One region of the Streptomyces sp. 71268 genome, then DNA from elsewhere that is predicted to be linked to it. Evidence: riboswitches for the same ligand, from Rfam matches in the RefSeq annotation. Region 1 holds a riboswitch; the other holds the start of a gene.

What was found. Region 1 has a riboswitch for cyclic di-AMP ahead of OYE22_RS20990 (transglycosylase family protein). Riboswitches for the same ligand answer to the same signal wherever they lie in the genome.
Positions count from the first base shown of each region.
Region 2: linked by a shared signal. The riboswitch ahead of OYE22_RS06905 (M23 family metallopeptidase) and the one ahead of OYE22_RS20990 (transglycosylase family protein) in region 1 are both predicted to bind cyclic di-AMP.

Region 1 is NZ_CP114200.1:5,311,125-5,322,156, reverse strand. It holds gene OYE22_RS21010 (Ppx/GppA phosphatase family protein) at 1-849, opposite strand, end outside; gene OYE22_RS21005 (DUF501 domain-containing protein) at 846-1,460, opposite strand; gene OYE22_RS21000 (septum formation initiator family protein) at 1,609-2,079, opposite strand; gene eno (phosphopyruvate hydratase) at 2,325-3,611, opposite strand; gene OYE22_RS20990 (transglycosylase family protein) at 4,141-4,902, opposite strand; cyclic di-AMP (ydaO/yuaA leader) riboswitch at 4,905-5,070, opposite strand; gene OYE22_RS20985 (transglycosylase family protein) at 5,346-6,461, opposite strand; gene OYE22_RS20980 (cytochrome P450) at 7,007-8,245, opposite strand; gene OYE22_RS20975 (DUF6479 family protein) at 8,668-9,117, opposite strand; gene OYE22_RS20970 (MFS transporter) at 9,591-10,838, shown strand; gene OYE22_RS20965 (MazG family protein) at 10,869-11,032, opposite strand, start outside.
Region 2 is NZ_CP114200.1:1,888,799-1,899,830, forward strand. It holds gene OYE22_RS06895 (GNAT family N-acetyltransferase) at 1-2,791, opposite strand, end outside; gene OYE22_RS06900 (HPr family phosphocarrier protein) at 2,939-3,220, shown strand; gene OYE22_RS06905 (M23 family metallopeptidase) at 3,456-4,361, opposite strand; cyclic di-AMP (ydaO/yuaA leader) riboswitch at 4,375-4,537, opposite strand; gene OYE22_RS06910 (pitrilysin family protein) at 5,059-6,426, opposite strand; gene OYE22_RS06915 (pitrilysin family protein) at 6,486-7,934, opposite strand; gene OYE22_RS06920 (DNA topoisomerase IV subunit A) at 8,150-10,603, shown strand; gene OYE22_RS06925 (GTP-binding protein) at 10,799-11,032, opposite strand, start outside.

The sequences.
Region 1 (11,032 bases):
GTGGGTGGAGTTGAGGAGGCGGTCGGTGATCTCGCGGACGCGGTCGAGCGGGATGACCGCGTGGTGGATGGCGGCCGAGTCGTACGCGGGCAGGTCGAGTGCGATGGCGGCGATCGTGGTGACCGAGCCGGCCAGGCCGACCAGGGTGTAGCTGCCGTCGGCGGGGCGGAGCGGGACCGTTTGTTCGACCGTGTCGAGGGCGGCCTCCACGTCGGCCCGTATCGCGGCGATCTGGGCCTCGGTCGGGGTGCCGGGTTCGGGGACCTGGCCGGTGGCGTCGGCGAGGTGGCGTTCGGTCATGCGGACGCAGCCGACGTTCACGCTGCGCGCGGCGCGCACCGTGCGGTCGCCGACGACGAACTCGGTGGAGCCGCCGCCGATGTCCACCACGAGGTAGGGGCCGGCGCCGGCCGGGGACTGGCCCTGGGTCCGGTCAGCCGGGTCCTGGTGGGCCGTCAGTTCGCGGGTGGCGCCGGCGAAGGAGAGGGCGGCCTCCTCGTCGCCGGTGATGACCTCGGGTTCGACGCCGAGGATGTCGCGTACGCCACGGACGAAGTCCTCGCGGTTGGAGGCGTCGCGCGAGGCGGAGGTGGCGACGAAGCGCAGCGCGGGGTTCGGGCCGCCCGGGACGCCGTGCTCCCTGATGACCTCGGCGTACTCGCGGCACGCGGCGAACGTGCGCTCCAGCGCCTCGGGGGCCAGCCGGCCGGTGCGGTCCACGTCCTGGCCGAGCCGGACGATGGTCATGCGGCGGTCCAGCTCGTGCAGGGCGCCGGTGTCCGGGTCGATGTCGGCGACCAGCAGCCGGATGGAGTTGGTGCCGCAGTCGATGGCGGCGACGCGCTTCACTCGCGGTCTCCTTCGGGGGCTTCGGCATCGGCACCGGCATCGGCTCCGGCGGTGCCGGGGTTCGCGGACGCCGCGGAGTCGCGGGTGCCGCCGTCGGCGCACGGGGTGACGCACGGGCCCTTGCGCCACCACTCGGGCAGCAGCGCGATCGCCTCGTCGCCCAGCGGGTTCACGCCGGGGCCGGCGGCCAGCGAGTGGCCGACGAGGACGTGCAGGCACTTGACTCGGTCGGGCATGCCGCCGGCGCTCGGGAAGTTCTCCAGGACCTCGACGGCGTCCCGGCGGGCGATGTAGTCCTCGTGGGCCGCGCGGTAGGCGGCGGCCAGCTCCGGGTCGGTGGCCAGCCGCGCCGTCATCTCCTTCATGACGCCCTCGGCCTCCAGCGTGCCGATGGCGGAGGCGGCGCGCGGGCAGGTCAGGTAGTACAGCGTCGGGAACGGCGTGCCGTCCGGCAGCCGGGGCGCGGTCTCGACGACGTCCGGGTTGCCGCACGGGCAGCGGTGGGCGATCGCGCGCAGGCCGCGCGGGACCCGGCCGAGCTGGTCACCGACGGCGGCGACGTCCGCGTCGGTCGGGGCGGCGGGTGCGGTCTGCGGAGGGGGCGTTTCCATGCGAGCAGGGTTCTCTTCGGTTCGTCGGGCCGCCGCGCCGGATGCGACGGGCGCGGCGGAGGTGGCGGGTGGGGCGGGTACGGGGTGGCTGGTGCGGCGTGGCAGGTGTGGTGGGGCGGGTTACGGGAGGGGTGGCCGGCGCCGTGGGTCAGCGCTGGGCGTCGGCCGTGTCGACCTCGCCCCACAGGTTGCCGTACCAGGGCTGGTCGGCGGAGCGGTCCTCGTCGGAGCGCTCGGCGTCGTCGTCGCCCGGGCCCAGCATGCTGTACCCGGTCTCGCCGGGGCGCAGGTAGTGCAGGTGCTCGCGGGCCAGGCGCTCGACATACGCGGGGTCCTCGAGGCGGGCCTTGCGGTCGCGCAGCCGCTCGACGTCCTCACGGATCCGCTCGGCCTGCCGGCGCTGGTCGGCGATGTCGGAGCGCTGCGACACGTACTGCCGTATCGGGTACGCGAGCGCGACGACGAGCGAGCAGACGACGAGCGCGAGGAGCGCGGCGCGGCCGGTGAGCCGGCCGCGGCGGGGCGGCCTGGCCCGGGTGCGGGCCCGGTAGACCCGGGCCGCGGCGTTCTCGCCGAGCGCCCTCAGCCTGGTCGCGGTGGAGAACCGGTCCGCGGGCACGTCTTACCCCTTCGTCCGTAGGTCGTCCGTGAGCGGCCGTCAGCGGCCGTACGACGGCGGTCAGCCGTCGTCAACCGGTCAGCCGGGCGCGCTCGGACGGGTGCGCCTGGTCGGTCGGCGTGCGCCGGCCGCCGAACGCGCGCCGCCAGCACACACGTGCGTCCCCGGCCACGGTACGGGACCGGGGCCGGGGACGGACGGAAAAGCGGTGGGCTCGCCGTGCGGTGGGCGCGGCGCGGCCCGGCTCAGCCCTCGAAGCGGAAGCGCGGGAAGGCGCTGCGGCCCGCGTAGACGGCCGCGTCGTCGAGGATCTCCTCGATGCGCAGGAGCTGGTTGTACTTGGCCACGCGCTCGGAGCGGGCCGGGGCGCCGGTCTTGATCTGACCGCAGTTGGTGGCCACGGCCAGGTCGGCGATGGTGACGTCCTCGGTCTCGCCGGAGCGGTGGGACATCATGCACTTGAAGCCGTTGCGCTGGGCCAGCTCGACCGCGTCCAGCGTCTCGGTCAGCGAGCCGATCTGGTTGACCTTGACCAGCAGGGCGTTGGCGGTGCCGGAGTCGATGCCCCGGGCGAGGCGCTCCGGGTTGGTGACGAACAGGTCGTCGCCGACGATCTGCACCTTGTCGCCCAGCTCGTCGGTGAGGGTCTTCCAGCCGTCCCAGTCCTCCTCGTTCAGCGGGTCCTCGATGGAGACCAGCGGGTAGGCGGCGACCAGCTCGGCGTAGTACGCGGTCATCTCGGCGGCGCTGCGCGACTGGCCCTCGAACGCGTAGGCGCCGTCCTTGTAGAACTCGGACGCGGCGACGTCGAGCGCGAGCGCGATGTCCTGGCCCGGGGTGTAGCCGGCCTTCTTGATGGCCTCGACGATCAGGTCGAGCGCCTCGCGGTTGGAGTCCAGGTTCGGCGCGAAGCCGCCCTCGTCGCCGAGGCCGGTGGACAGGCCGCGCTCCTTCAGGACGCCCTTGAGCGTGTGGTAGACCTCGGCGCCCCAGCGCAGGGCCTCGGAGAAGGACTCCGCGCCGATCGGGGCGATCATGAACTCCTGGATGTCCACGTTGGAGTCGGCGTGCGAGCCGCCGTTCAGGATGTTCATCATCGGCACCGGGAGCTGGTGCGCGTTCGGGCCGCCGAGGTAGCGGAAGAGCGGCAGGTCGGACGCCTCGGAGGCGGCGTGCGCGACGGCCAGCGAGACGCCGAGGATGGCGTTGGCGCCGAGCGAGGACTTGTCCGGCGTGGCGTCCAGGTCGAACATGGCCTGGTCGATCAGGCGCTGCTCGGTGGCGTCGTAGCCGACCAGCTCCGGGCCGATCTGCTCGATGACCGCGAGCACGGCCTTCTCCACACCCTTGCCGCCGTAGCGGGCCTTGTCGCCGTCCCGCAGCTCAAGGGCCTCGAACTGGCCGGTCGAGGCGCCGGACGGCACGGCAGCACGGCCGGTGCTGCCGTCGTCGAGGCCGACCTCGACCTCGACCGTGGGGTTGCCTCGCGAGTCGAGGATCTCGCGAGCTACGACGACGTCGATAGACGGCACGAGCGGTCTCCTTCGTGTGGGTCTGAGCTTCTGCGACACGAGCCTAACCGGCCCCGGCACCCCGGCTCGCCGCACGCCCGCCGGACGAGACGACAAGAGGGACAAAAGCGCAGATCGATGGGTGAACGGCGCAACCGAATCGGCCGCGCGGCCCCGGACAGCGCCGGCCGGGACGTCCGCGCGAGGCGCCCGCGGCATGCCTACCGGGCCCAGGCGACCGGGCGCCGTCCGGACGGCGGCGGCCCGGCGTCCGTACGGCGGCGGCGCGGGGCCCGTACGGCGGCCGGACGGCGCGTGGCGCGTCGCGGGGGGGCGTACGGGGAGGGCGTACGGGACGGCGTGTGCGGGCGGCGTACGGGGGCGGCTCGGCCGGGCGCGGCCCGCGCGGGGTGGCAAACGCGGAGCCCCGCCGCGATGCGCTCGGGGGTGGGCGCACCGTGGCGGGGCGGTCTGCGGTCCCTCCGGGGCGGGGAGGGACGGACGCCGGGCCGGCTCTGGGGCGGAGCCGGCCGGGCGCCGGAGGCGGGGATCAGCTCAGGTGGAGCTGCTGGCCCGGGAAGATCAGGTCGGCATCGGTGACGATCTCGTCGTTGAGGTCGTACAGCTTCTGCCAGCCACCCTTGACGTTCTCGGCCTCGGCGATCTTGGCGAGGGTGTCGCCGGCCTCGACCTTGTACTCGCCGTCGCCCTTCTTGATCGTCTTCGGGGCGCTCTGCTGCGGCGCGGCCTGCTTCGGGGCGGCGTGCTTGGGCACGTACCGCTCGGAGCTGCGGCTCGGGGCCTGGTCGTCCGAGGCGCGCGGGCCGGCGTGCTTCGGGGCGGCCTTCGGCGCGGACTGCTGCGGCGCGGCCTGCTGCTGCTTGGGCGCGGCCTGCTGCGGCGCCTGCTGCTTGGGGGCCTGCTGCTTGGGCGCGGTGTAGCCGCCCTGGGTCAGGTTGACGCCGCAGTGCGGCCAGGCGCCCTTGCCCTGGCTGGCCAGGACCTTCTCGGCGATCTGTATCTGCTGGGCCTTGGACGCCTTGTCGGCGGTCGGGGCGTAGGCGGTGCCGCCGTACGCGGCCCAGGTGGAGGCGGAGAACTGCAGGCCGCCGTAGTAGCCGTTGCCGGTGTTGATCGACCAGTTGCCGGTCGACTCGCACTGGGCGACCTGGTCCCACTGGCCGGTGGTGGCGGCGTTGGCGCCGGTGGCCCCCATCAGCGGCACGGCGACGGCGGCACCGGTGACACCGGCGAGCGTGGCGATGCGGGTGGCCTTGGACGGACGGCGGTGCTTGCCCTTGGAAATCAGCATGTTGGTTTCCTCACCGACGCCTACGAGGTGAGCTGTCGGGTTCGGACTGTGAGTTGCCCGGCCGCGGTTTCCCGCGGCTTCACCCCAAGCCGTTCAGCCCCCTCGTTTCACGGACCGTCCGGCACTTACCTGTGGTTCCCCCGCTCCTGCCTTCGGCGCTTGACGCGTCGGTTCCCCCCGGCCGCCGGCAGGATTCGGCGTGACGACCAGTGGCGCCCGCGGTGGCGAGCGATGAAGACCGTAATCACAGATCCCCGGGGTGCTCAAACCCCAACATCCCTGGAAAGTCAGTGGGGTTTACCCGCAAGAAAATCACATCACCGCAGGTCAGACAGTGCACCTGATGGACGGACAAGCACGACACGCCGGAGATCGAACGAGACCCATGTCTCACTTTCGCGAATCGGTGCACACCTGGGTGAAACACCCAAAGTGACGACCGATCAGCGGTCCGCCGTGGCCTCCAGGTCGAGCTTCTGGCCGGGCAGGATCAGGTCGGGGTCGTCCCCGATGACGCTCTCGTTGGCCTCGTAGAGCGCCGGCCAACCGCCCGGCGTCTCGTGCTGCTCGGCGATCGCCCACAGCGTGTCACCGGACCGGACCCGGTGCTCACTCCGCGTCTCCCCGTCCGACCGGTCGCCCACGCGCCCGCGCTCGCTGCGGTCGGCGTGCCGGCCCTCGGGGCGCTGTCGGTCGTCGTCCCGGCCGTCGGGGCGGCCCGGGGCGTCGGCGGGCTCCTCGCGGGGCTCGCCGCGGTGCTTGCCGGTGCCCGCGCCGTCCTCGCGCGCCCCCTCGCCGGCGCCGGGCCGCTCCCCGTCGCCACGCGGCGCGTCGGGCGTCTCGCGCCCGGCCTCGCCTCGGTCGGCGGGCCGCTCCTCGCCCCGGTTCGGGCTCGGGGTGGTACGGGGCGTCCCGGCGGGCTCCGCGTCGTCGCTGGGCGCGGACGCGTCGGGGCTGGGCTCGCCGCCCCGGCTGGGCGCCTTGTCCTGGGCTGGCGTGGCGTCCGGCGTCGACTCGGCGTCCGGGCCCCGCTCGTCGGTCGGGGTCGGCTTGGCGTCGTCCGGGGTGGGCTTCGCGTCCGGGGTCGCGTCCGGCTTCGGGCTCGGGGCGTGGCCGTAGTCGCCCCGGTCGGTGCCCCGGTCGTCGTGGCTGGGGTCGCCGGGGTTGACGTCCGGGATCTCGCCGTCCTCGGTCAGGCCGGCCGTCTGCGCGCAGTCGTTCCACGCCACGGGGCCGCGCTCGGACAGGATCGTCTGGGCGATGGCTATCTGCTGCGCGCGGCTGGCCAGGTCCGGACGGGGCGCGTGGTCCGTGCCGCCGTAGAGCTGCCAGGCGTCCAGGCTCAGGCCGAGGCCGCCGTAGCGCCCGTTGCCCTCGTTGGCGCTCCAGGTGCCCCCGCTCTCGCACTCGGCAACGCGGTCCCAGGTGGCCGTGTCGGCGGCGCCGGCGCTGGTGGCGCCGAGCAGCGGGAGGGCGATTCCCGCGCCGGTCACCCCCGCGGCGACGACGATGGCCGGGGCCTGACGGGGGCGGCGATGTTTGCCGTTGCCGGATCGCATGCGGTGGCCTCTCAGGTTGGCGGCAGATTTTGACGGTCGAACATACTGCCGGCCCGGGACCGTCACAAGCTGATGTAGCGGAGGTCACGCGGCGATCACACCTCTGACGGTACGTCAGTTCGCGGATGTGCGCGCCCGTTTGCCCGCCCCTCTAGCACAGGGCCGTAACGCGCTCGCGGGCGGCCGGCCGAAGGCCCGGCGCGCGGCCGTACCGAGGGGCGCGGGAGGTCAGGAACGGGGCACGGGGCGCGCGGGGTCGGCAGTGGCGGTCGGCGTCGCGCTGCCCGGCACGTCGAACGGCCGGCGCACGGGGCGCCCACCGCCCCTTTCCGGCACCCGGGCGCGTCAACGGCGCCTCCTCCCATCGCCGTACGCGCCCTACGTAGCCGACCGCACGGGCCCGGCCCGGCTGGAGGTCACCTCGCTGGAGGCCCCCGTTGGAGGCCGACGCCGCTGGAGTCGGCCCGCGCGGGCCGCCGTACTAAGGGGAGGCCGCCCGCGCGGGCCGCCGTACCAGGAGGAGGTCCCGGTCGCGGGTCGCCGTACTAAGAGGAGGCCGGAGCGCCGGGTGGGGTGAAGGTGACCGGCAGGGTGCGCAGGCCGCGCATGATGAGGCCGCCGCGCCAGCGCAGTTCGTCCGGGTCGGCGTCCAACCGGAGGTCGGGCAGCCGGGTCAGCAGGGTGCCGATCGCGGTGCGCGCCTCGATGCGGGCCAGCGGGGCGCCCACGCAGTAGTGGATGCCGTGGCCGTAGCCCAGGTGCTGGTTGTCGCGGCGGGAGAGGTCGAGCCGGTCGGGGTCGGGGAAGCGGCGCGGGTCGCGGTCGGCGGCGGCGAGCACCACCAGGACCGGTTCGCCCGTCGCGACGTGCTGCCCGTCGATGGTCAGTGGCGCGGTGGCGAACCGCCAGGTCGCCAGCTCGACCGGCCCGTCGTACCGCAGCAGCTCCTCCACGCCGGTGTCCAGGAGCGTGGTGTCCCCCGTGGCCAGCGCGGCCTGGAGCCTGGCCCGCTCGGCGGGGTGGCGCAGCAGGGCCAGGGTGCCGTTGCCGATGAGGTTGATGGTCGTCTCGAACCCGGCGAACAGGAGGACGAAGCACATGGCCGCGGCCTCGTTCTCGGTCAGGTGCTCGCCGTGGTCGCTGGCCCTGATGAGCCCGGAGATCAGGTCGTCGCCCAGGTTCTCGCGCTTGCGGTGGATGAGGTCGGCGAGGTAGTCGCGGATCTTCCTCACCGCGCGGGCCACGCCGCCGCGCGGGCCGCCGCCGTGCCGGATCATCATGCCCGCCCAGTCCCGGAAGTCGTCCTGGTCCTCGGGCGGGACGCCGAGCATGTCGCAGATGGCGTAGATGGGGAGCGGGAAGGCGAACTCGTGGATCAGGTCGGCGCTGCCGCGCTCGGCGAACGCGTCGATCAACTGGTCGGTCAGCTCCCGCACGCGCGGCGCGAACTCGGCGGCGCGGCGCGGTGTGAACGCGGTGGAGACCAGCCGGCGCAGCCGCGTGTGGTCCGGCGGGTCGATGTTGAGCAGGTGCGTCATCAGGTCGGCGCCGCGCTCCCCCGGAATGCCGACCCGTCCCTTGGCGTGCGCGGCGGCGCTGTGCCGCAGCGGGTTCTTCGACAGCCGCGGATCGGCCAGCACCCGCCTGGCGTCGGCGTACCGCGTCACGAGCCACGCCTCGACGCCGCTGGGCAGCGTGGTCTTGTGGACGGGGGCGTGCTCGCGCAGCCAGGCGTACGCGGGGTACGGGTCGCTGGCGAACTCCCACGTGAACAGCGGCGGCATCGGCGGCACGCCGACCCCCGACGCGCCCGCCTCCGGCGCGGCCGGGCCCGACCCGGCCGAGCCCGGCGCCCCTGAGCCGGGCGCCCCTGGGCCGGGCGACCGTGAGCCCGGCGCCTCTGAGCCCGGTCCGGCTGAGCCGGACGCGTCCGACTCGGGGGTGTGCGGGCCTGGTGGGCGGTGCCCGGGGGCGTCGGGCGCCGCCCCGCCGGGCAGCGGCTCGTGGGCCGGCGGGTCGGTGAGCGGGTGGTGGGCGGCGGCCCGCGCGGCGGTCTGGTCGGGGGTCTGGGCCAGCGGGCAGGTCGGGGCCGGCGGGCGGGGAGCGGTTTCTTCGGGCACCCTCCGACGCTACTCGCCCCGCGCCGGCCCCCGGCGCGGTGGCGCGGCGCCGGGGCGGCCGGGCGAAGGGGCGGCGGAGCGGCGGGTTACTTGCGGCGGCGCCGGCCGGTGTACTCGCCCTCGCGGGCGGGCCTGGTGCCCTCGTTGCCGTGGTCCTTGAACTCGTACGGCATCATCCGGTGCCGCCCGTCGTGCTTCGGCACCTCGTCCGGCACCCGATGCTGGGTTTCGTAGCCGGTCTCCTCACCCTCCTGGTGGCCGGGGCCGTGGTCCGGTGGGCAGTGGCCGGAGCGGTGTTCTTCGGAGGTCTCCCACGCGCCGGAGCGCCGCTGGGGCTCCTGCGGGGGCGGCGGCTCGCGGTCTCGACGGCGGAGACCGTAGACCACGGCCAGGATCAGCACGGCGACGACGGCGAGCCCGGCCACGAAGGGCGCGATGCCGACCAGGTGGTCGCGTTTGACGGCGAGCTCGACGACCACGTCGGAGGCCGAGCCCGTCGGATAACCGGTGGTGGGGGCCATGCTCTGGATGTTCATGGGCCACGGGTACCCCTCTTGTCCGTGCTCAGTCGGCCCAACTGGACAAAACGGCGCACGCGCCTCGGGTTCCCCCGCCCGCACGCGGCTCCCGGGCGCCCCGGCCACCGTCGGCGAGCAGGACGGACGGGGCGATTAAGCGCTGGACGCCCCCGTGCTCGTCGGGGGAGGGTCGGGCGGGCGCCGCGCCCCGACGCGCGGGGCACGACCGGCCCGACAGGAGGCGCGCGGCGAGGATGGCGGAGGAGAACATGCGGGACGACGGCGTACGGAGGACGGCGCCGGACGCGGCCAGGCCGCCCGCGACCGGGACGCGCGGAAGCGAGACCCACGCGTCCGGGGCGCGCGGAAGCGGGTCACACGCGGCCAAGCCGCCCGCGACCGGGGCGCGCGGAAGCGGGTCACACGCGACCGGGTCGCACGGGAGCGGACCGCGCGAGGACGGGTCGCGAGCGGCCGGGACGGGAGGCACCGTGCGGGACGCGGCCGGTTCAGGCGGCGACGGGCCGGGCGGCGCCGAGCCGGAGGCGGGCGCGCCGGGCGTCGGGCGCGGCCTGTTGCTGCTGATGTCGGTGGCGGCCGGCCTGTCCGTGGCGGGCAACTACTTCGCCCAGCCCCTCCTCGACACCATCGGCGACGACCTGGGCCTCGGCTCCTCGCTGGCCGCGCTCGTGGTCACGGTGGCCCAGGTGGGCTACGGGCTCGGCCTGGTCCTGCTGGTCCCGCTCGGTGACCTGGTCGAGCGGCGGCGGCTCGCGGTCGGCCTCACCGCGGCCACCGCCGCCTTCCTCACCGTGACCGCCAGCGCCCCGAACGGGGTCCTGCTCCTCGTCGGCACCGCTCTGACCGGCTTCACCTCGGTCGCGGCCCAGGTCGTCGTCCCGTACGCGGCCACCCTCGCCGCGCCGCACGAGCGCGGGCGCACCGTGGGCACCGTCATGTCCGGGCTGCTGCTCGGCATCCTGCTGGCCCGCACGGCGGCCGGCGTGCTGGCCGACCTCGGTGGCTGGCGCACCGTCTACTGGGTCAACGCCACCCTGATGGCGATTCTCGCGGTGCTGCTCCACCGCTACCTGCCCCGGCTGCGGCCCACCTCCACGCTCCGCTACCCGGCGCTGCTGCGCTCGACGGCCGCGCTGCTCGGGCAGGAGCCGGTACTGCGGCGGCGGGCGGCGATCGGGGCGCTGACGTTCGGCTCGTTCAGCGTCCTGTGGACCGCGATGACCTTTCTGCTCTCCGGGCCCGACTACCGCTGGTCCGACTCGGCGATCGGACTCCTCGGCCTGGTGGGGGCGGCCAGCTCCCTCGTCGCCTCGATCAGCGGCCGGCTGGCCGACCGTGGCCTGGCCCACCAGGTGAGCCGCGTCGGCGCGCTGCTGTTGCTGCTCTCCTGGGGGCCGCTGCTCGCCGCGGGCCCCGGCGGCCCGTGGGCGGTGGCCGCGCTGCTGCTCGGCGTGCTGACCCTGGACCTGGCCGTGCAGGGCGTCCACATCAGCAACCAGAACCTGGTGTACGCGGTGCGCCCCGAGGCCCGTAACCGGCTCAACTCCGCCTACATGAGCAGCTACTTCGCCGGCGGCGCGGCGGGGTCGGCGATCACGTCGGGCGTGTGGGCCGCGGGCGGCTGGCCGGCGACCTGCGTGGCGGGCGCGGCCCTCGCGGCCGGCGCGCTGCTCCTCGCGGCACCGCCCGCGCCCCGGGCCGCCGCGCCGAGCCCGTAACGGGCGGCGCCGCGCGGGCCCGGGCGGCGGCTACTCAGCCGACTCCCCGGCCCCCGTGGCGCCCGACGCCCGCCCGTCGGACTCCTCCGCCGCGCGGATCGCGTCCCGGTAGGTGCGCGCGGCGGCCCGCAGCGCCGTCTCGGGGTCGATGCCCGCCGCCTCGGCGCGGGCCGCGAGCGCCAGCAGCTCGTAGC
Region 2 (11,032 bases), 3.4 Mb from region 1:
CGTAGGCCCGGCGCAGTTCCCGCTCGCCGCCGAGGTCGAGCCGGAAGGCGCCGAGGTCGGCGCGGTGTCGCAGGTGGGGGGCGGTGGGCTTGAGGGCCACCGGGTAGCCGAGGCGGGCGGCGGCCCGCGCCGCGCTGTCGGGGTCCGGCGCGGGCAGGGCGGGCAGCACGCTGATGCCGTAGCGGGCCAGCAGGCGCTGGGTGTCCGGCGCGGAGAGCGCGAAGCTGCGCGCCGGGTTGCGGGCGCGCCCCCGCTCCCCGGCGGGCCGGGCGACCCGCGCGGTGCCGGGCGCGGCGGGTCCGGTGGGGTGGGCGGACTGCCGGGACGCTCCGGCGGGTGGCGGGGGCGCGGCTGCCGCCGGGACGGGGGGCGCGTCGGGGGTCGTGGGCGGGGGCGGGGGTGCGACGGGGCTCGGGGGCGGGGGCGGGGCCTGCTCGGCGTCCTCGTGGGCGTGCGCGGCGAGCAGTACGTCGATGTCGGCCCCGGCGCCGGTCTCGTCGATGTCGTCGTACTCGGGCACCCGGCCCGGCTCGGCGGCCTGGCGCCGCCAGTGCGCGTACCGCACGGCCTCGGCCAGCGCGCGCACCGCGCGCTCGGCCGCCGGATACGCCGGCACGCGGCCCCCGCCCACCGGGCCGTCCGACGCGGCGGGCGAGCCGGCCACGGGCCCGCCACCCGTGGCGGGGGCGCCCGCGAGGTCTCCGGCGGGGGGCTCGCCGGTCACGGGCGGGCGCTCCCGCCACGGGTCCGGGGGGCCGGGCCGGGCCAGCTCGGCGGCCAGGCCCGGGATCTCCAGGTGCACCACGACCACCGGCTTGGGCACGCCGCTCGCGGCGGCCGACTCCCGGATCGCCCGCGCCAGCTCCGTGGCGGGCTCCTCGTCGACGGCGGGGATGGCCGTGACGACGACGGCGTCGCACAGGTCGTCGGCCAGGGCCCGATCGAGGGCCGCGCGGAAGTCGGCGGGCTGGGCGGCCGTGGTCAGGTCGAGCGGCGGCAGCGGGCGCAGGCCCTCGGTCAGGCACGCGTCGTAGCTGATCAGGCCGAGCGACTCCGAGTTGCCGAGGATCGCCACCCGGGGGCCGCGCGGCAGGGGCTGCGCGGCCAGGAACAGGCCCACGTCGGCCAGCTCGGTGACCGTGTCCACGCGGATGACGCCCGCCTGTCGGAACAGCGCGGAGACCGTGGCGTCGGGGATGCGGGTCGTGGGCACCGCGTGCCCGGGGGGTTCGCTGCCGCTGTGCCGGGCGCCCTTGACGACCACGACCGGCTTGAGGGCCGCGGTGCGCTTGGCGAGCCGGGTGAACTTACGGGGGTTGCCGATGGACTCCAGGTACAGCAGCGCGACGTGCGTGTGGGGGTCGTCGTGCCAGTACTGGAGCAGGTCGTTGCCCGAGACATCGGCCCGGTTGCCGGCCGAGACGAAGGTGGAGATGCCGAAGAGGCCGGAGCCGCGCCGGTGCAGCCCCGACAGCAGGGCGATGCCGATCGCGCCGGACTGGGTGAACAGGCCCAGGTTGCCGGCCGGTGGCATCTGGGGCGAGAGGGAGGCGTTCATCCGCACCCCGTCGGCCGTGTTGATGATCCCCAGGGCGCCGGGGCCGATCAGCCGCATCCCGTACGACCTGACCTGCCGGACCAGCTCCCGCTGTCGCTCCAGGCCCGTCGGCCCGCTCTCGGCGTACCCGGAGGAGACCACGACCAGGCCCTGCACGCCGCGCTCACCGCAGTCGGCGACCACGGCGGGCACCTGCTCGGCCGGGACCGCGATGACGGCCAGGTCCACCGGCTCCTCGATGTCGCGCAGCGAGCGGTAGGCGGCGACGCCCGGCGGCTCGTCGGCGGAGGCCCCGTCGGTGGGGTGCCCGTCGGTGGGGGCCCCTTCGGCGGGGGGCCCGGCCGGCTCCGCGCCGGGGTGCTCCGGTGTCGCACCGACCGCGTCGGGTGCGCCGGGTGCGCCCGCCCTCACCCGTGGCGCGGCTTCGGCGGCGCGGCGGGCCTGGGCCAGGTCGGCGCCCGTCAGCCACGAGCGCCCCGGAGCGAAGGCGTGGTTGACCGCGCACACCCGGCCCGTGTAGCCGCCGCTCAGCAGGTCCACGAGGACCGCCCGGCCGGCGCCGCCGGGCCGGCGGCTGGCCCCGACGACCGCGACCGAACCGGGCGCGAGCAGCCGCTGCACGGAGCGGGCCTCGGCACGCTGCTCCCGGGCGCGCATGACGGCCAGCGACCGGGCCGTGGGTTCGAGGTCGAACTCCAGTCGGACGACGCCGTCCTCGAAGCTGCGCTGCTGGGTGTAGCCCGCGTCCGTGAACACCTTGATCATCTTGGTGTTGGCGGGGAGCACCTCGGCGGCGAAGCGGCGGATGGCGCGCTCCCTGGCGACGGCGGCGATGTGTTCGAGCAGGGCGGAGGCGACGCCGCGCCCCTGGTGGGCGTCCTGCACGAGGAAGGCGACCTCGGCCTCGTCCGCCGGCGCCGACGAGGGGCGGCCGCGCTCGTCGATGCGGTCGTACCGGACCGTGGCGATGAACTCGTCGCCGACCGTCGCCGCCAGGCCGACCCGGTTCACGTAGTCGTGGTGGGTGAAGCGGTGCACATCGCGGTCGGAGAGCCGGGGGTAGGGGGCGAAGAAGCGGTAGTACTTGGACTCGTCCGAGACCCGCTCGTAGAAGTCGACCAGGCGCTGGCCGTCGTCGGGCGTGATGGGGCGGATCTGGGCGGTGCCGCCGTCGCGGAGCACCACGTCCGCTTCCCAGTGCGTCGGATAGGCGTGCTCGGGCGGCGTTTCCATGGCTCCAAGACTAGGCGGGGGCACCGACAACGGTCCGACTCGCGCTCAGCGTTGCGCCGGGGCAGGCTGTGGAAGGGCTTCGCCAGAGCACTCCGCACCCCGTGAGAGACTGGTCTAGACAACAGCAACCACCTGAAGGGCAACACCATGGTTGAGCGCCGCGTCACCGTCGGCTGGGCAGAGGGCCTGCACGCTCGCCCCGCGTCCATCTTCGTCCGCGCCGCGACGGCCTCCGGCGTCCCCGTGACGATCGCCAAGCCGGACGGCACCCCGGTCAACGCCGCCTCGATGCTCGCCGTGCTCGGCCTCGGCGCGCAGGGCGGCGAGGAGATCGTGCTCGCATCGGAGGCCGACGGCTCCGAGGCCGCGCTCGACCGGCTGGCCAAGCTCGTCGCCGAGGGGCTTGAGGAGCTTCCGGAGACGGTCTGAGTCGCTTTTCAGCACCCTGCGAAGCCGCGGTGATCCCCCTGGGACGTCACCGCGGCTTCGTCGTTTCCGCCCCGGGAAGGGGCGTGCGCTGTCGTACGGGCGCCGCCGCGGCGCGCGGCCGCGCGCCGGCCCCCGTGGCCCGGGCCCGAGCCGAGACGCGCCGAGGGCCCCGGCTCGGTGCCGGGGCCCTCGGTGTGGGACGTGCGGGGGCCGGGCGGGGTGGCCCGGCCTCGCCTCAGATGTTGACGCCGTGGGAGCGCAGGTAGGCGACGGGGTTGATGTCCGAGCCGTACTCGGGCGACGTGCGGGCCTCGAAGTGCAGGTGCGCGCCGAAGGAGTTGCCCGTGTTGCCGGCGAGACCGATCTGCTCGCCGGGGGCCACGCTCTGGCCCACCGAGACGGAGATCGAGTCGAGGTGCCCGTACTGCGTGTAGGTGCCGTCGTTCATCTTGATCACGACGTTGTTGCCGTACGCGCCGCCCCAGCCGGCCTCGACGATGGTGCCGGCGCCCACGGCGCGCACCGAGGTGCCGGTGCTGGCGTGGAAGTCGACGCCGGTGTGGCTGCCGGAGGACCAGGCGCCACCGGACGCCTGGTACTGCGTCGAGACGTACGAGCCCGCGACCGGCAGGACGTAGGAGCCCACCGCGGGACGCTCGGCGGTACGCGACGCGCGCGTGTCCACGACCTCGCTGGCGCGGGTCTCCTCGGCCTCGCGCTCCGCGGCGGCCCGTGCCTCGGCCGCCTTCTTCGCGGCGGCCTTCTTCTTCGCGGCCTCGGCGGCGGCCTTGCGCTTGGCCTCCTCCGCCTTCTTCTTCATCTCGGCGGCGTGCTCGGCGGCCTGCTGGCGCGCCTCTTCCTCGGCCTGCTGCTCGGCCGCGGCCTGCTCGGCGGCGGAGTACTGGGCGTCGGCCTGGGCGCCGATCTTGTCCGCGATGTCCTCGTTCAGGGTCGCGGCCTGGCGCAGGCCGGTGTCCTGGAGCTCGGGGACGCCGTCGGCGCCCGGGGCGGCCATCGCGGGAGCGGCTATGCCGGCGACGACGCCGGTGGCCGCGAGGGTGGCCATGCCCGCCGCGTTCGCGCTGGTACGGACAAAGCGGCTGGGGCGACGGTGCCGCCCAGTGGCACGGGTGAACGCCATGCGGAGGCGTACTCCTTTCCTTCCTTCTCGCCTACCGGGTTAGCTGACGGGTTCGGAGCAGGAAGGTCTCCTACGGTCACCACGCCTCTCGCGAGGATGGCGGCCGATTCACCCCAGGGGACTTGGGTCCCCGGCTCCCCTGGCTCGCGCCATAAGGGACTCGGCGATGGTTGCCCGGTGCCACGGGTGTGGCGAAGGTGTGACGGACAACGGGGCTGACGCTAAGCGGGACGTCTTTTGATCGGCAAACAGAACCGGCCGTTTGTTGCGCACGCCACACGGCAGACAGGCAGCCTCTCCCGCAAAACAGACAAACCGAGAGGCCCCGGCATCCCACTTGACACCAGGGCCTCTTAACGGCTCATCAGCAACAGGAGTCCCAGACTCCGCCACGGACACCCGGGGCAATCCGGGCGCCCATGGCGCTCTCTGGGGCACGGTCAGCTATCGGGCACCGTTGCCCGCGCCCTCGCGTACGCCACCCGGCTCCACGGCCCGCGTGCCGGCCCGCGCCTGCCGGCCCGCGCGGCCCGGCGCCCCGGGGCCACGGCAGCCGCCCCGCGCCCGGGGCGCCGGTCGGCGCGCCGACCGGCGCCCCGGGCGCGGGCACCACGGGCGCGGACGGCACGGGACCGAGCCCGGGCCGGGCGGCGCCTGACGGCCCGCCAGCCCGGCTCGGCCGCCGGGGCGCGCGCCGCTAGCCGCTCACCACCCGTACGTCCCCGATGCCCAGCGCCTTCACCGGCTCGGCGATCACCGAGGCGTCGCCGACCAGCACGGTCACCAGCCGGTCGGTGGGGAAGGCGGCGACGGCCGCGGCGGTCGCCTCGACCGTGCCGGTCTCCGCGAGCCGCCGGTAGAGGTGGGCCTGGAAGTCGTCCGGCAGGTGCTGCTCCACCTGATCGGCGAGGGTGCCCGCGACCGAGGCGGCCGTCTCGTACTTCAACGGGGCGATCCCCACCAGGTTCTGCACGGCCACGTCGCGCTCGTCGTCCGTGAGCCCGTCGGCGGCCAACGTGCGCAGCACCTTCCACGCGTCCTCGAGCGCCGGGCCCGTCACCTCGGTGGCCACCGAGCCGCTGATGGCCAGGAGGGACAGGCCCGTGCCCTCCGGCGTGGAGCGCAGGACCTGGGCGAAGGCCCGCACGCCGTAGGTGTAGCCCTTCTCCTCGCGCAGCACCCGGTCGAGCCGGGAGGTGAGGGTGCCGCCCAGGCAGTAGGTGCCGAGCGTCTGGGCGGGCCAGACCTGGTCGTGCCGGTCGGCGCCGACCCGGCCGATGAGCAGTTGGGTCTGCACCGCGCCCGGCCGGTCCACGATGACGACCCGGCCGGTGTCGTTGGCGGTGACGGTGGGCACCGGGCGGGGCGCGGCCGTGTCGCCGCTCCAGGCGCCCAGCGTGTCGGCCAGCGCCTGGTCGAGGTCGACGCCGGTGAGGTCGCCGACGACGACGGCGGTGGCCGTGGCCGGGCGCACGTGGGCCGCGTAGAAGGCGCGCACGGCGGCGGCGTCCACGCGCGCGACCGACTCCTCGGTGCCCTGGCGCGGCCGGGACATCCGGGAGTCGGCCGGGAAGAGCTCCTTGGACAGCGTCATCGCGGCCCGCCGGGCCGGGTTGGCCAGCTCGTGCGGGATCTCGTCGAGCCGGTTGCGCACCAGCCGCTCGATCTCGCCCTCCGGGAAGGCGGGGGCGCGCAGGGCGTCGGCGAGCAGCCCGAGCGCCTTCGTCAGCCGGGAGGCGGGGACCTCCAGGGAGACGCGCACGCCGGGGTGGTCCGCGTAGGCGTCCAGGGTGGCGCCGCAGCGCTCCAGCTCGGCGGCGAACTCCTCGGCCGAGTGCCGGTCGGTGCCCTCCGACAGCGCCCGCGCCATGATGGTGGCCACGCCTTCGAGCCCCTGCGGCTCGGCCTCCAGCGGTGCGGCGAGGCTGACCTCGACCGCGACGACCTGCTGGCCGGGGCGGTGGCAGCGCAGCACGGTCAGGCCGTTGGGCAACTGGCCGCGCTCGGGCGCCGGGAAGGCCCACGGCCTGGCCTGGCCCGGCTGCGGCTGGGGGTGGAACTGCATGCTCGTCACGGTGGTGTCCGTCGCGTTCGTCTGCGTCGCGGTCGTGGTTGCGGCGTCGCTCACCGGCCGGCCCCTTCCTCGTTGTCCTCGGTCGCTGCGTCGGCCACGTCGGCCGCGGTCGCGGTGGGTGCCGCCCGCACGACGTCGGCCGGCTCGGTGGGCTCCGCGCCCTCGTCGCCCTCGCCGTCCTCGGCGGCCTCGGCGGCCTCGATCGGCTCGTAGACGAGGACCGCGCGGTTGTCGGGGCGCAGTCGGGCCGCGGCGACGGCCCGCACCTCGTCGGCGGTGATGTCCAGGACCCGGCCCACGGCGCTCAGCGCGAGCTGCGGGTCACCGAAGAGGACCGCGTAGCGGCACAGTTCGTCGGCCCGGCCGCCGACCGTGGCCAGTCGGTCCAGCCACTCGCGCTCAAGCTGCGCCTGGGCCCGCTCCATCTCCTCCGGGCTCGGGCCCTCGGCGGCGAAGCGCGCCAGCTCCTCGTCCACCGCCGCCTCGATGGCGGGCACCTCCACGCCGCCCGAGGTCTTGACGTCCAGCCAGCCGAGCGAGGGCGCGCCGGCCAGGCGCAGCAGCCCGAAGCCGGCCGCGACGGCCGTGCGGTCGCGCCGCACCAGTCGGTTGTGCAGGCGCGAGGACTCGCCGCCACCGAGCACGGTCAGCGCCAGGTCGGCGGCGTCCGCCTCCCGGGTGCCGTCGTGCGGCAGCCGGTAGGCGGCCATCAGGGCGCGCGCGGGCACCTCCTCGCGCACCTCCTCGCGCAACTGCGCGCCGATGATGTCGGGCAGCGCGCCGTCCCGTGGGGTGGGCTTGCCGTCGTGCGCCGGAATGCTGCCGAAGTACTTCTCGACCCAGGCCAGGGTCTGCTCGGGGTCGATGTCCCCGACGACGGCGAGTACGGCGTTGTTGGGCGCGTAGTACGTGCGGAAGAACTGCCGCGCGTCCTCCAGCGAGGCCGCGTCCAGGTCCGCCATCGAGCCGATGGGGGTGTGGTGGTACGGGTGGCCCTCCGGGTAGACCATCGCGGTCAGCCGCTCGAAGGCGGTGCCGTAGGGCACGTTGTCGTACCGCTGGCGGCGCTCGTTCTTCACCACGTCCCGCTGGTTCTCCATGCTCTCCTCGTCGAGCGCGGAAAGCAGCGAGCCCATCCGGTCGGCCTCCAGCCACAGGGCCAGCTCCACCTGGTGGGTGGGCATGGTCTCGAAGTAGTTGGTGCGCTCGAAGCTCGTGGTGCCGTTCAGCGAGCCGCCGGCCCCCTGGACCAGTTCGAAGTGGCCGTTGCCCCGCACCTGCTTCGAGCCCTGGAACATCAGGTGCTCGAAGAGGTGGGCGAGCCCCGTACGCCCCTTGACCTCGTGGCGGGAGCCGACGTCGTACCAGAGGCAGACCGCGGCGACCGGGGTCAGGTGGTCCTCGGAGAGCACCACCCGCAGGCCGTTCGCCAGGCGGTGCTCGGTCGCTGTCAGGCCGCCGGAACCGGCCTGTTGCGTGGCCGTGTGACCCATGGGCATGTACGTCCCTTCGATCGCGCGATCTATCGCGGGTTGAGCAGTCCTGTCACTGTATGCAAGCGGGCTGACATCTGGCGAAGTTCCCGGCGAAGCCCCCGCGCGCGGCGGCGTCGCGCGGGGTCCGCCAGCCGGGTCGTGGTCAGCGTTGTCAGTGCGGCGGTCCACAATGGTCGGCGTCAGAACTCGCACCGGCAGGAGAAGGAGCCGCAGCCGCGATGGCCCGCCGCAGCACGAAGACCCCGCCACCGGAGGATTTCGAGGAGCGCATCCTCGACATCGACGTCGTCGATGAAATGCAGGGCTCCTTCCTCGAATACGCCTACTCGGTCATCTACTCCCGCGCGTTGCCCGACGCGAGGGACGGCCTCAAGCCGGTGCACCGCCGCATCCTGTACCAGATGAACGACATGGGGCTGCGCCCCGAGCGGGGGTACGTCAAGTGCGCCCGGGTCGTCGGCGAGGTGATGGGCAAGCTGCACCCGCACGGCGACGCGTCCATCTACGACGCGCTGGTGCGCATGGCCCAGCCGTTCTCGATGCGCCTGCCGCTGGTCGACGGGCACGGCAACTTCGGCTCGCTGGGCAACGACGACCCGCCGGCCGCCATGCGGTACACCGAGTGCCGGATGGCGTCGGCGACCTCGCTGATGACCGAGTCCATCGACGAGGACACGGTCGACTTCAGCCCCAACTACGACGGCAGCGAGCAGGAGCCCGTCGCGCTCCCGGCGGCCTATCCCAACCTGCTGGTCAACGGCTCGTCGGGGATCGCGGTCGGGATGGCGACGAACATGCCGCCGCACAACCTCGGCGAGGTCATCGCCGCGGCGCGGCACCTGATCAAGCACCCGGGCGCCGACCTCGACACCCTGATGCGCTTCGTGCCGGGCCCCGACCTGCCCACCGGCGGGCGCATCGTCGGCCTGTCGGGCGTGCGGGACGCGTACGAGACCGGGCGCGGCACGTTCAAGATCCGCGCGACGGTGACGGTGGAGAACGTCTCACCGCGCCGCAAGGGCCTGGTCGTCACGGAGCTGCCGTTCGCGGTCGGCCCGGAGAAGGTCATCGCCAAGATCAAGGACCTGGTCGGCGCGAAGAAGCTCCAGGGCATCGCCGACGTCAAGGACCTCACCGACCGCGAGCACGGGCTGCGGCTGGTCATCGAGGTGAAGAACGGCTTCAACCCGGAGGCCGTCCTGGAGCAGTTGTACAAGCTGACGCCGATGGAGGAGTCCTTCGGCATCAACAACGTCGCCCTGGTGGACGGCCAGCCGCTCACCCTCGGCCTCAAGGAACTCCTGGAGGTCTACCTCGACCACCGCTTCGAGGTCGTACGGCGGCGCAGCGAGTTCCGGCGCAGGAAGCGGCAGGACCGGCTGCACCTGGTCGAGGGCCTGCTCACGGCGCTGCTCGACATCGACGAGGTCATTCGGATCATCCGCTCCAGCGAGAACGCGGCGCAGGCCAAGGAATCGCTGATGGGCCGGTTCGCGCTGTCGGACACCCAGACGCAGTACATCCTGGACACGCCGCTGCGCCGGCTGACCAAGTTCGACCGGATCGAGCTGGAGTCGGAGCGCGACAAGCTCACCGGGGAGATCGCCGAGCTGACCCGCATCCTGGAGTCCGACGCCGAGCTGCGGAAGCTGGTGTCGAGCGAGCTGGCGACGGTGGCGAAGAAGTTCGGCACCGACCGGCGCACGGTGCTCCTTGAGTCGGCCGGTTCCACGGTGGCGTCGGTGCCCCTGGAGGTCCCCGACGACCCGTGCCGCGTGCTGCTCTCGTCCACGGGGCTGCTGGCGCGGACCGCCACCGGGGAGCCGCCGGTGGACGACGGTGCGGCCCGGCGCGCCAAGCACGACGTGATCGTCTCCTCGGTGCCGGCCACGGCGCGCGCCGACGTGGGCGCGGTGACCTCGACCGGGCGGTTGTTGCGGATCTCGGTGATCGACCTGCCGACGCTGCCGGACACCGCGTCGGCGCCCAACGTCGCGGGCGGGGCGCCGCTCACGGAGTTCCTGACCCTGGCCGACGGCGAGCGGGTGATGTGCCTGACCACGCTGGACGAGTCGTCGCCCGGCCTGGCGCTGGGCACGGCGCAGGGCGTGGTCAAGCGGGTGGTGCCCGACTACCCGACGAACAAGGGCGAGTTGGAGGTCATCACGCTCCGCGAGGGCGACGAGGTCGTCGGCGCCGTGGAGTTGCGCACCGGCGACGAGGACCTGGTCTTCATCACCAGCGAGGCCCAACTGCTGCGCTACCCGGCCGCGCAGGTGCGCCCGCAGGGGCGGGCCGCGGGCGGCATGGCGGGGGTGAAGCTGGGCGCCGGCGCCAGGGCGCTGTCGTTCGGCGCGGTGGACCCGGCCGTCGACGCGGCGGTCTTCACGGTGGCGGGCGCGCGGGACACGCTCGACGGAGCGCTGCAAACGGCCAAGCTCACCCCGTTCGACCAGTATCCGCGCAAGGGCCGGGCCACCGGCGGAGTGCGCTGCCAGCGCTTCCTGAAGGGCGAGGACTGCCTGGTCATGGCGTGGGCGGGGGCGGCCCCGGCGCGGGCCGCCAGCGCCACCGGCGCCCCGGTGCCGCTGCCCGAGCCCGACCCGCGCCGGGACGGCTCCGGCGTTCCGCTGGCCAAGCCGGTGGCGGCGATCGCGGGCCCGGCCGCGTAGCGGGAGCGCGATCCGCCGCGCCGGGCTCGTCCTCCGGCGCGGCGCGTGCGGGCGAACCGTTCGGCGGGTGGCGCGGGACCCGTACGTCGTCGGGGCCGCCGGCCTCGCGGCGCGGGGGTTCCCGGGTCTGGTGGGGCGGGGGGGCTACGGGCCCCCGGGCCGGGCCACCGGTCGTGCGGTCGGTGGGCGCGCGGCCTACTCCTCGTCCTGCTCGCGGTCCTGGTGCTGGACGTACCGCAGCACGCCCCACATGGCGCGCGCCACGGCCGCCGCCTCCGCGGATTCGCCCGAGCCGGGCCCCGTCTCGCCCTCGGCGGTCGGGACCGCGGTCGGCTCGGCGGCGCGCTGGGCCGGCAGCGGGGAGCCGGCCGCGCTCGCGCCGGGCTGGCCCGGCAGCGCGATGCCGGCCGCTGGCCGCGACCGTGCCAC